DNA from 3 places in the Lentilactobacillus terminaliae genome. Region 2 is predicted to be linked to each of the others. Evidence: predicted binding sites of a transcription regulator. Region 2 holds the regulator's gene; each other region holds the start of a gene.
What was found. The regulator LexA, encoded in region 2, represses DNA repair genes until DNA is damaged. The targets are predictions, from matches to a motif close to CNAACANNTGTTNG.
Positions count from the first base shown of each region.

Region 1: the regulator LexA is predicted to act here: its motif matches at 2,856-2,869, upstream of uvrB (excinuclease ABC subunit UvrB).
Region 3: the regulator LexA is predicted to act here: its motif matches at 2,250-2,263, upstream of xerS (tyrosine recombinase XerS).

Region 1 is NZ_CP168151.1:802,486-806,692, reverse strand. Features, by position in the region: gene uvrA (excinuclease ABC subunit UvrA) at 1-717, opposite strand, end outside; gene uvrB (excinuclease ABC subunit UvrB) at 731-2,734, opposite strand; gene trxB (thioredoxin-disulfide reductase) at 2,897-3,841, opposite strand; gene galU (UTP--glucose-1-phosphate uridylyltransferase GalU) at 3,916-4,207, opposite strand, start outside.
Region 2 is NZ_CP168151.1:1,179,758-1,183,964, reverse strand. Features, by position in the region: gene O0236_RS05930 (TIGR01906 family membrane protein) at 1-110, shown strand, start outside; gene O0236_RS05925 (PspC domain-containing protein) at 125-313, opposite strand; gene O0236_RS05920 (hypothetical protein) at 429-677, shown strand; gene O0236_RS05915 (hydroxymethylglutaryl-CoA synthase) at 765-1,940, shown strand; gene lexA (transcriptional repressor LexA) at 1,985-2,611, opposite strand; gene O0236_RS05905 (DUF896 domain-containing protein) at 2,764-3,012, shown strand; gene O0236_RS05900 (YneF family protein) at 3,110-3,334, shown strand; gene O0236_RS05895 (lysophospholipid acyltransferase family protein) at 3,369-3,992, opposite strand; gene O0236_RS05890 (tRNA1(Val) (adenine(37)-N6)-methyltransferase) at 4,106-4,207, shown strand, end outside.
Region 3 is NZ_CP168151.1:1,044,538-1,048,744, reverse strand. Features, by position in the region: gene O0236_RS05285 (folate family ECF transporter S component) at 1-331, shown strand, start outside; gene O0236_RS05280 (quinone oxidoreductase family protein) at 593-1,543, shown strand; gene xerS (tyrosine recombinase XerS) at 2,502-3,596, shown strand; gene msrA (peptide-methionine (S)-S-oxide reductase MsrA) at 3,648-4,166, opposite strand; gene msrB (peptide-methionine (R)-S-oxide reductase MsrB) at 4,194-4,207, opposite strand, start outside.

The sequences.
Region 1 (4,207 bases), 380 kb from region 2:
TAAGAAGTCAGCAACCGCGTAACCACCAGATAATCTAAGTGCAGCTTCTAGTGAATCAGACAACCGATTATTGATACCATCTTTAACCACGATTCGGTCAATAATGATGTTGATATCGTGTTGCTTGTTCTTATCTAGCTCAATATCGTCGTCGATATCATAATTTTCGCCGTCGACTTGGACCCGAACGAATCCTTCACGTTTGATTTTTTCAAAGACCTTTTTATGTTCACCTTTTTTGCCCCGGACAACTGGTGAAAAAATCTGTAGTCTAGTCCGTTCAGGTAATTGCATAATTTGTTGAATCATCTGATCAACAGATTGACTAGAAATCACAGTACCATCATTTGGACAAATAGGTGTCCCGACTCTAGCCCAGAGCAATCTAAGGTAATCATTGATTTCAGTAACCGTTCCAACTGTTGAACGTGGATTCTTAGAGGTGGTTTTTTGGTCAATAGAGATGGCTGGACTGAGCCCATCAATTGAGTCCACATCTGGTTTATCCATTTGGCCTAAGAACTGACGAGCGTACGAGGAGAGACTCTCAACATAACGCCGTTGTCCTTCAGCATATAATGTGTCGAACGCCAGAGAACTTTTACCAGAACCTGACAAACCAGTCATAACGACTAATTTATTCTTAGGGATGGACACATCAATATTTTTTAAATTATGGGCCCTAGCCCCACGTATAACTATCTTGTCATTTGCCAATTTATATCCCTCTTTAATCCATTTCGCCTTTTAATTCAATCACGGTATCTCTTAGAGTGGCGGCTTGTTCGAAGTCTAATGACTTAGCGGCATTACGCATTTCGTCCTCAAGTCGAGCAATCATTGCTTTTTGATCCTTAGGCGACATTTGTTGGAAATCACTTTCAACAAAGTCATCTTTTTCACCGCTATCATCTGTCTTAACAGTTGATGTGATCAGACCACGAATTTCTTTCTTGATTGTGTGTGGTGTAATGCCGTGTTCTTCATTGTACTTAATCTGAATATCTCGACGTCGTTGCGTCTCATCAATGGCAGCTTTCATTGAATCAGTGATCCTATCAGCATACATAACCACGGCTCCGTGTTCGTTACGAGATGCCCGACCAATGGTCTGAATCAATGAACGTTCATTACGAAGGAACCCTTCCTTATCAGCATCCAAGATTGCAACCAATGAAACTTCTGGAACATCAATTCCTTCACGCAACAAATTGATACCAACTAGAACGTCAAACTTACCAAGTCGTAAGTCACGAATAATTTGAGTTCGTTCAAGCGTCTTGATATCAGAATGCAGATATTTAACCTTAATTCCTAAATCTTTAAGATAATCAGTTAAATCTTCGGCCATCTTTTTAGTCAAAGTAGTGACAAAGACTCGTTCCTTGCGCTCAATACGTTTATTGATCTCACCCACTAAGTCATCCATCTGACCCATAATTGGCCGAACGTCAATTGTTGGATCCAATAAGCCAGTTGGTCGAATAATTTGTTGAACGACTTTGTCAGTCTGTTCCATCTCATAAGGACCAGGAGTAGCTGACATGTAAACAACTTGGTTAACGTGTTTTTCAAACTCATCAAGTTGTAATGGTCGGTTATCTAGTGCAGATGGCAATCTGAATCCATAATCGATCAATTGTTGCTTTCTAGCACGGTCACCGTTATACATCCCGCGAACTTGTGGCATAGTTTGGTGAGACTCATCAACTACTAACAAGAAATCTTTAGGGAAGAAATCTAATAATGTAAATGGTGGTTGACCGGGTTTACGTCTATCCATGAATCGTGAATAGTTTTCGATTCCGCTCGTATAACCCATTTCTTTCATCATTTCAATATCATAAGTTGTTCGTTGCTTTAATCTTTGGGCTTCCAATAACTTACCCTCAGCTTCAAACTCCTTAACTCGTGCATCAAGCTCTTCTTTGATCTCTGGTAAAGCTTGGTTCATGATGTCATCGTTCGTCAAGAAGTGGGTCGCTGGGAAGATTGCGACATGTTCTCGATCACCGATTACTTCACCAGTTAATGTATCGACCTCACGAATTCGATCGATTTCATCACCGAAGAATTCAATTCTTAATGCATGATCATCCCGTGACGCAGGGAATACTTCAACAACGTCCCCGTGAACCCTAAACCGACCACGTTGAAAATCAATGTCGTTGCGATCAAATTGAATCGACACTAACTGTCGTAACAGTGCGTCTCGTTCCAAAGTTTGCCCCACTCGGAGTGAAACCACTTGATTACTATATTCTGTTGGACTTCCTAAACCAAAAATAGAAGATACTGATGCCACGACGATGACATCATTTCGTTCAAGAAGCGAACTGGTTGCTGAATGTCGAAGCTTATCAATTTCATCATTGATGGCAGAATCTTTTTCAATATAAGTGTCACTAGATGGCACATATGCTTCAGGTTGGTAATAATCATAATAACTAACAAAATATTCTACCGCATTATTAGGGAAGAATTCTTTGAACTCACTATATAATTGACCAGCTAAAGTCTTGTTATGAGATAGCACTAGGGTTGGCTTGTTGACCTGAGAAATTACGTTTGAAATCGTAAAAGTTTTTCCAGTCCCAGTGGCCCCCATTAGTATCTGTGCTTTTTCACCACTTTCGATGCCATTAACTAATTCTTTAATTGCACCTGGCTGATCACCAGTTGGTTTGTATTGAGAAACCAAATCAAATTTGTTGTCTTCTTTTCTTTCGATCAAACTTCATTCCTCCAATCAGCTAACCCCAGTTGATTTATTAATAATATACCAATCGCAAATAAAAAGGCTGCAGCAAAACTATGTTTTGTGTCAGCCTTACTAACAAAAGTATTTTACCATACGAACATACTTTCGCCAATTTATTCGGTTATATTTTTTTTCTTAGTCAGTTACTGGAGTTTTAGAGTTTAATGCTTCAACATACTTGAAAGCTTGTTGACCAGCAATTCCACCTTCACCAACAGCAGTAGTGATCTGACGAAGATCCTTTTGACGAACATCACCAATTGCGTAAATTCCTGGAACCGAAGTCTCCATCTTATCATTAGTAATGATCCAACCGGATACATCAGTAATGTTTAGACTCTTGAATGGTTCAGTCATTGGTAGCAAACCAACATAAATGAAAACACCTGAAGTTTCCACTACAGACTCTTCGTTAGTTTGGTTATTTCTAACCTTAACACCAGTAACCTTGCTGCCATCACCAAGAACTTCAACAACGTTGGTATTCCAAACAAAATCCATCTTTTCGTTTTTGAATGCACGATCTTGAATAATCTTTTGAGCACGCAATGTGTCACGACGATGAATAACCTTAACGTTATTTACGATTCCTGAAAGGTATGAACCTTCTTCAATTGCAGAATCTCCACCACCAACAACGACAACATCCTTGTTCTTAAAGAACGCTCCATCACAGACAGCACAGTATGATACACCCTTGCCACCGTATTCTTTTTCACCAGGAACGCCTAATTTTTTATATTCAGAACCAGTACCGATAATGACTACTTTAGCTTCGATTTCTTCACTATCAGTCTTGATTGTCTTGGTATCACCATTATCGACAATCTCTTCAACGGCTCCATAAACGTATTCTGCTCCAAAGTTAATTGAACCATCATACATTTGTTGAGCCAAATCAGGACCCATAATTGATTTAAAACCAGGGTAGTTCTCAATCTCGGCGGTATTATTCATCTGGCCACCATAAATACCTCTGTCGATCATTGCCACAGACAAGTTCGCTCTAGAAGCATATAGTGCAGCTGTCATTCCACCAGGTCCGGCACCAATCACTACAACATCATAACTTTTGGTCATAACGGATCCTCCTTAAAAGTCTCTGCCATACAATTTACTATCAAAAGGTAAGTATGTAAAGCAAATTGTTTTAATTATTTTTTATCAGCATCTTTTTCTGCACTTAATTGTTTACCTAAGTCAATTAAATAACTACGAAGCCCAGTTGAGATTTCGGGATGGCGTAAACCAAAAGTGATATTAGTCTTTAACCAACTTAATTTGTTACCAGTATCGAATCTTTCACCCTTAAATTCATGAGCAAAAACTCTTTGAGTTTGGTTTAACTCATCAATTGCTGAGGTTAATTGTACTTCACCAGAAGCATCGGCCTTGGTATGTTCAAGAATGCCAAAAATTTCTGGGGTAAACAAGTAACGACCAATA
Region 2 (4,207 bases):
TATTCTTGCAACTGTTTCTGCTATTTTTTGTATTATTTTTTTTGTTGGCCTTCTTATGGTATTTTCTGGCAAAATGGCAATTAAAAAACGCCCAGAACAACGGGCGTTAAAGTTTTGAAATATTTTATTCAGGATCTCCCATTAGGATCCAAAGAATTAAGTAAACAATAATTCCTGGGAACATTGGGGTAATCGCTAACAATACAAATAAGATTCGAACAAGATTGGCATTCCAGTTAAAATGTTCACTAATGCCACCGATTACACCGGCTAAAAGTCGATTGCTTGATGAGCGATGAATATTGATTTTCATAAATTACCCTCCCAAATCATTTTATAATTTAAGTTTAAGGCTTCCCTGGGATTATGGCAATTATTGAGTTCGTATGATATATTATTACACTAGAAAACGATTGGTAGGAGATTAAATGTTAACTTTATATGTAAATGGAAATTTAGGTAATCAAGAAGTAGAAATTTCAGACGGAACCACTGGACAATTATCCGGAATTCGAATTGGTGGTTCGGTACTTAACAACAATTCACTAACCATCCAATGGACATTCGTTTCAGTAGGCGGTTTTCATGAGGGCTTTGTATTTGCTGGATCATTCGAAGACGGTATGATTATTGATTCAATTAATGGTACAGAAAAATACCAAATTAAGTTTAGATAGAAGCTAATTAGGTACATATGCTGATAAACTATGATGAGCGATAGTAAATCGCAATCATAGTTTGTTTTATTTTTGGAGGAATTCAGTATGAGTGTGGGAATTGAAAAAGTTGGATTCTATACAGCACCTTATTATATCGATATGGTTGATTTAGCGAAGGCTCGGCAACAAGATCCTAATAAATTCTTGGTTGGAATCGGACAAAAGCAACAGTCGGTCATTCCTCCATCACAAGATGTTGTTTCGATGGCCGCCAACGCAGCAACGAACATTTTGTCTGATGAGGATAAGCAGCTTATTGATATGATCATTTTTGGAACCGAAACTGGGATTGATAACTCAAAAGCCGCTTCAATGTATTTACAGTCTTTATTAGGTATTTCAGATAATGCGCGGGCATTTGAGATCAAGCAGGCTTGTTATGGAGCTACTGCTGGATTACAAATGGCCATTGACTATATAACTTTGCATCCTGACCGCAAAGTAATAGTTGTTGGTGCGGATATTGCTCGCTATGGATTAAATACCTCTGGCGAAGTTACTCAGGGTGGCGGGGCAGTTGTGATGCTGATTTCCAACCAACCAAAAATTATTCAATTTGATGGTAGAAGTACTTTTTATTCGAAAAATGTTATGGACTTTTGGCGACCAGGGTATACCAAGGAAGCTAAAGTCGATGGCCATTATTCTAATGATGTCTATATTGATTTTTTTAATCGGACTTTTAAACAGTTTTTACAGAAATTTGATTTAACAATCAATGATTTCTCCGCGTTAACCTTCCACGTACCTTATCCTAAGATGGGTATTAAGGCACTGCGTTCTGTTGCGGGTGAAGATGATCCTTCGATGGAATCGATTTGGCACGAATTTCACGAATCAATTATTTATAATTCACGTGTTGGTAACTTATATACGGGTTCATTATACTTAAGTTTGATTTCATTAATTGCTAATTCAGATACTTTATCTGCTGGTGATAGGATCGGTATGTTTAGTTATGGTTCTGGAGCTCAAGGAGAGTTTTTTGCTGGTATCCTACAAGATTTTGATAACTCTAAATTGAAGCATGCCGTTGATCAGATTATAAATAATCGAAATCAACTGACCATTTCCGAATATGAGGCCATGTACAAACAAGGTCTAATAGATGCTGCGAACACTGCTAACGATTTAAGCGGTGATTCTTCTCGATTTGTACTTAAGGGTCGTTCAGATGATAAATTAATTTACAGAGATCAAGAGATGAACATTGATTTCTAAAAAAATAAACGGAATGAATTAACAATTCATTCCGTTTATTAGTATTAGTAAATGTCGCCTCTAAATAAGCTTACAACTTTGCCGAGGATACTTACTCGGTTCAGGATTATTGGCGCCATAGTATCATTTTCTGGTTGTAATCTGAAGTGATCACTTTCTTTGAAGAAACGCTTGCAGGTTGCTTCGTTTTCATCGGTCATGGCAATGACGATATCACCGTTTTCAGCTGTAGATTGCTTTTGGACGATAACGAAATCTCCATCAAGAATTCCGGTGTTTATCATACTTTCACCACGAATTTGTAGCATAAACAGCGGTTGGTCGCTGTTACTTAGTGAACTAGGTAGTGGGAAATAGTCTGTAGCTTCTTCGACTGCAAGAATTGGTTCACCAGCGGTTACTGTTCCAAGAATAGGAATCTGTTTTTGAGTGGGACTAATCCCAAGCTCATTCATACCTTCTTGGGTGACTTCCAAAGCTCTGGGTTTTGAAGGGTCTTTGACAAGATAACCTTTTCGTTCTAACCTAGCAATGTGGCCGTGAACTGTAGAGGTAGAGGAAAGATTGACAGCCTCACCAATTTCACGAACTGTAGGTGGATAACCATGTTCGTTTACTTTTTCCCATATGTAATGTAAAATCTCTATTTGTTTACTTTGGGTTGTTTTCATTGAAGACACCTCATCGTTCTTTATTGTTGCACTAATCGTAACATAAACCACTATGGCTTTCAAACACACGTTCGTATTATGTTGAGCCATTTTTAATTATTGGAGGAATTTAATTGACTAAAGAAGAAAATAAAAAACACGCTGTTGAAGAAATTGGCGATGAAGTTTTAAAAAAAATCGTTCCTAGAATTAATGAATTAGCTAAAAAAGCTAAAGAGGAAGGATTAACTGAAATTGAGAAGTTGGAACAGGCCGATTTAAGAAAGAAATACGTTGCTAGATTTAAAGAGAACTTCAGGTCACAAATTGAAATGATGAAGGTCTTTGATGACAATGGTAAAGAAGTTACACCAGATAAAGTCAAAAAGATTCAACGTAAAAAAGGTCTGCGAGACGATTAGCTTAAAGATTAAATTCGTTTTTCTTCCAAATTATCTTTATATTTGCACGATTTTTGTGTAAGATTATTGATGATACGTAAATAAGGAGGCCGAAACTTTGGCAACTTGGCTGTGGGTTTTAATTGTAATCATTGCGTTAATTGCTGGATTGTTTGGCGGATTTTTTATTTCTCGTAGATACATGGAGAGATATTTAAAAGAAAACCCACCATTCAGTGAAGATCAATTACGACAAATGATGCTTCAAATGGGACAAAAACCATCCCAAAAGAAACTTCACCAAATGATGAATTCGATGAAGTCTCAAAATTCTAAAAAATAAAAAAACGGGATGAGTAATTGCTCATCCCGCTTTTTTATTTTTTAGATTCATCAATGTACTTAAAATCTGGATTAACTTCTTCATCAAGCTTATCAAATGCTTCTTGCAATTGTTGTTCGATTTCTTTTTGTGCATTATCATCTAACTTAGTTTTTCTATCAACGTAGATGGGATCACCAAACGAAACAATCACTTTTTTTCTAGAAAGTAAGTGTTTGAAAGTTAAGGGACCTTGATACACTGTGGGAACTAAAGGTACATTTGCCAATTGGGCAATCAAAGCGGCACCACCCTTTAAATCACTTGAATGCCGTGTACCTGAAGGAAATAAGATCAATGATAAATCTTGTTTTCTTAAGATTCTAACAGGCTGCTTGATAGCTGATGGTCCAGGATTTTCTCTGTTAACTGGAAAGGCATTTGAATGGACCAAGATGTATCTTAAAATCGGATTTTTAAATAGTTCTTTTTTTGCCATAAAACTAAATTTTTGGGGGCTAGCTGCCACTGCATAATAAATTGGATCAAACCAAGTTCGATGAGGTCCAACTAATATATAATTACCCTTAGGTAGTCGATTTTTGTTAAGGTAGTGACCATTACCGTTAATTATAAACAGGATAATTTTAACTACCACGCGAGCAAATGAATAAAACAAACTGTTTTCCTTCTTTCTTGCTATTCGATAGCCTTATTTTACGTAAAATGATTTGTTTTGGCAACATGTCTTGGTCAACCTAATAAACAATAACATATAAAGGATTTTATATTATGAACTCTTACTTAAAAGATGATGAAAGAATTGATCAATTATATAGTAAAAATATCTCCATCATTCAAAGTAGCAAGGTGTTTTCTTTTTCACTAGATGCC
Region 3 (4,207 bases), 140 kb from region 2:
TGATATTATTGGTACTTTGATATCTGGTCAAGTGTATAACGTTGGCTTCACGATATCAGCAATTCTAGGCGCGCTAATTTATGGCTGGTTATTGTACGATAGACCAGTTAAATTAACTAGAGTAGTCGTTGCACAATTATTAATTGGCATATTTGTAAATCTACTTTTAAATACACTATGGATTTCATTAATGTATCAAACACCTTTTATAGCCTTGATAGCGACTCGGGGACTCAAGGAATTAATTATGACACCAATTCAAATGGGTATCGTATATACGATTTTAAAATCATCACAATTTGCCCGTATTAAAGATAAAATAGTTAAATAATTATGTCAGAACACCATTAATACGACAGTATTAATGGTGTTCTTTTGCATAAGTGATAAGTACTGATTTATAGGCTTATTGTATAATGCAATTTGAATAATTGTATTATACAACTATCGATAGTTATTAGCTCCCTTAATTGATCATGGTGCTAAGTTCTAAATGCTTTGCAATGTCATTCATTCAGTAACATAATATACTTGTAATAAAATTTTCCGCTTGAATAATGACAATTCAAGGGTGAATGATGGGGTGAATTTAGTGAAGGCAGCAGTATTAAATGAATATGGGCAAGTTCCTGTATATCAAGATATTGAAGATCCTACAACTCACAACGAGGATCAAATTATTGTTACTCCAGTGGCGTCATCGATCAAGAGATTGGATATTGGTAAGGCAGCTGGTAAGCATTACACCAATTTTGATCCTTTGCCTGCAGTTATGGGTATGGATGGTGTGGTCAGAACAGATGACGGTAAACTAGTATTTGCTATGGGATTGTCTGGAATGATGGCAGAAAAGGCAATTGTGAATAAGAACCAGTTAGTTCCAATACCTGACAACTTAGATCCAGCACTCGCCGCGGCAATGCCCAATGTGTTAATGGGATCAGACATTGCATTAACTCTTCGTGGTAAAGTTAAGCCTGGCGACGTCGTTTTAGTTAACGGTGCAACTGGTTCTACTGGTATGATGGCCGTTCAAATGGCAAAATATCGTGGTGCAAGTAAAGTTATTGCCACTGGTAGAAGTGAATCCAAGTTAGCAGAACTTAAAAAAATGGGTGCTGATGAAGTTATCAAATTGACCGATGATGATAAGGAGATTGAAAAACAGATCAAAGATTTGTATGCTAATTCTTCATTTAGTGTCATTGTTGATTATTTATGGGGACATCCAGCCGAAATTATTCTTAATGCACTTAGTCGTATTAAATTGGTTACGCCGTTGACCTACGTGACAATCGGTCAAATGGCTGGTGCCGAAATTAATTTGGCGTCACAGCTACTTCGTGGTCGTGATTTAACTATAGTTGGTTCTGGAATTGGTAGTTTCTCAGGAGAGGACTTTATGAAGTATCTACAAAACGAACTACCAAAATTATATGCTTATGCTGCTGAAGGTAACTTGCAGTTAAACGTTAATAAGTTTAGTTTGGCTGATATTTCTACAGCTTGGACAGCGTCTGGTCGACCAGTTGTGATGATGTAATTGAATAATTAATTTCATAGACAATTAATCTCTGAATTCTATAGAATAGGATTTAGGGATTTTTTTGTAAGGGGACAGCAAGAAAACAGATATATTTAGTTTTACATTTTCTACTTTACATAATATATATTATACGAAGTATATAGTTAGCAAAAATTAATGTGGTTCAAGGCGGATTCTTTGTTTTGAATGAATATTTACTCTTATACTTTTTATGACTTAAATAGTATCATCAACAAAACAAATCGACTTTTAATAAATATTGCTTAAATGTTAAATCCAAATTCTATTATCGACTTTGATTTCAAATTCATTTTGATGAATCATTAACGATCTGGCCTGTATTGATCGCTACATATGCTGAATACTATTTAAAAATGTAACTGTTGCTTGCTAACGTAAATATTCTTTGGTTAGACTTCATATCATATTCTCACAAATGAACATTGTTTTAAATAATCGTCTAATGAAGTGATTCATTATCTGGATAAAGTGATGGTCTACTGATTAAACATGTCGTCAAAACGCGTTTATATAACGTCTCAAATGCAGATAGATTTGCTATTCCCATGAAGCACCGATGAATCAGCAATTTGGGTATTAATTGAGGATCTTTGCTAACTTATGTCCTTAAGATAGTCTCAATTAACAATTCTTCAATACTATATAAAACTATAGGAACAGATGGCTCCGGACGAACCAGGATCAGACATATATTTGAAACCTAAGTCCGCGGTACCAATTATGATATTGAGATAAAGCCATTTAGTTGCAGAAATTAACATCGTTTAAAAATGTCCTAGCTCTTATAAAACTGAGCCTATCAATCCTAGTAAATACATTGGTTTTACGCATTTTGTATGATACAATTAAATTAGTAAAATATAAGTTTTATCAAGTTATAATTAAAAAGAAAAGAAGCCCCACCAAAAATCTTCAATTTTTAGGAGTTTTTAAAATGCGTAAAAATGATTATATTAAACACAATGAACAATTAATTTCTTCATTACCGGCGTATGTTAATGATTATTATATTGAAAAATCAACGATTCCACTCTCTCCAGCCACGCTTTACCAATACTTGAATGAATTTAATCGCTTCTTTAATTGGTTAATCGATACTGGTATCACCTCTGCTAATAAGATTGCTGATGTTTCTTTAACCGATCTTGAGCACTTGAAAAAACAAGATATGGAATTGTACAAGTCCTATCTGTTAAATAGATCTAAAGAAAATTCTTCTGATAAACGAAGTACACTGGCACACAGTACCGTAAATCGCTCTTTAAACGCTTTATCCGCACTTTTTAGGTACTTAACTGTGGAATCAGAAAACGACGATGGTGAGCCTTATTTTTACCGTAACGTGATGAAGAAAATCAATCTTGTACAAGATAGTGAAACTTATCAAACTAGAGCCAATAATATCAAAGATAAGTTAATGCTTGGTGACACTGATGTCCATTATCTAGACTTTATTCAATCTGAGTATTCACAGCAAATAACTGGTAAACGTATCTTAAAGATGTATGAGCGTGATAAAGAACGTGATGTTGCCATTAATGCTTTATTACTTGGTACTGGAATTCGTGTGTCTGAACTTACCAATGCTAATTTTAAAGACCTGAATTTAACAAAAAACACCATTTCTGTTCGTCGTAAAGGTGGTAAATGGGACGCTGTTCCCATTGCAAGCTGGGTTATTAAGTATATAGAACCTTACCTATTGATCAGGAATCAAAGATACATGGCTACCACAAACACCCCTGCCCTTTTTTTAACAAAGGGGACTGAGGGACCCAGAAGAATTTCTACAGCAACAGTGGAACTATTAGTTGGTAAATACTCTCAAGCATTTAATAGTGTTCGTATAACGCCTCATAAGTTACGTCATACATTAGCTTCGAAGCTTTACTTACAAACTAATAACGAACGTCTTGTGGCCACTCAATTGGGTCAATCTTCGACCAAGGCAACTAGTCTATACACTCATATTGTTGATACTAAGCAACGAGCCGCATTGGACAACCTACATGATGAAAATAATGACTAAATAAAAACACAGATGAAGTGATTTATAGATCACTTCATCTGTGTTTTTTGCTTAATTATTCCAATGTTGCTGTTTAAATTGTTCACGGCCACCACGTTCTTCGAGTTCAAAACGTAGTGGATCCTTCTTATAGAACTCTTGATGTTCTTCTTCGGCATCATAGAAAGGTTGAACTTTTTCAATCTTAGTAACGATTGGTTTATCAAACATTTCGCTTTCTTGAAGCGCTTGTTTAGATTCTTCGGCAATCTTTCTTTGCTCATCATCTTTGACAAAGATGACTGGTCGATAATTATCGCCGCGATCTTGGAACTGTCCCATCGCATCTGTTGGATCAGTTTGTTGCCAGTAAATCTGCACTAAATCTCTATAGCTAATAACTTCAGGATCAAAGGTAATTTTAACTGCCTCTGTGTGTCCAGTGGTGTGACTGCTAACCTGTTCATACGTGGGGTTAGCAACGTGGCCACCTGTGTAGCCAGACACAACTTTTTCAATTCCGGGCATTTCGTCGAAAGGCTTGACCATGCACCAAAAACATCCACCGGCAAAAATTGCTGTTTCAGTCAAATCAATCAACCTCCTTTGTATTTATGTCTATTTTGTAAATA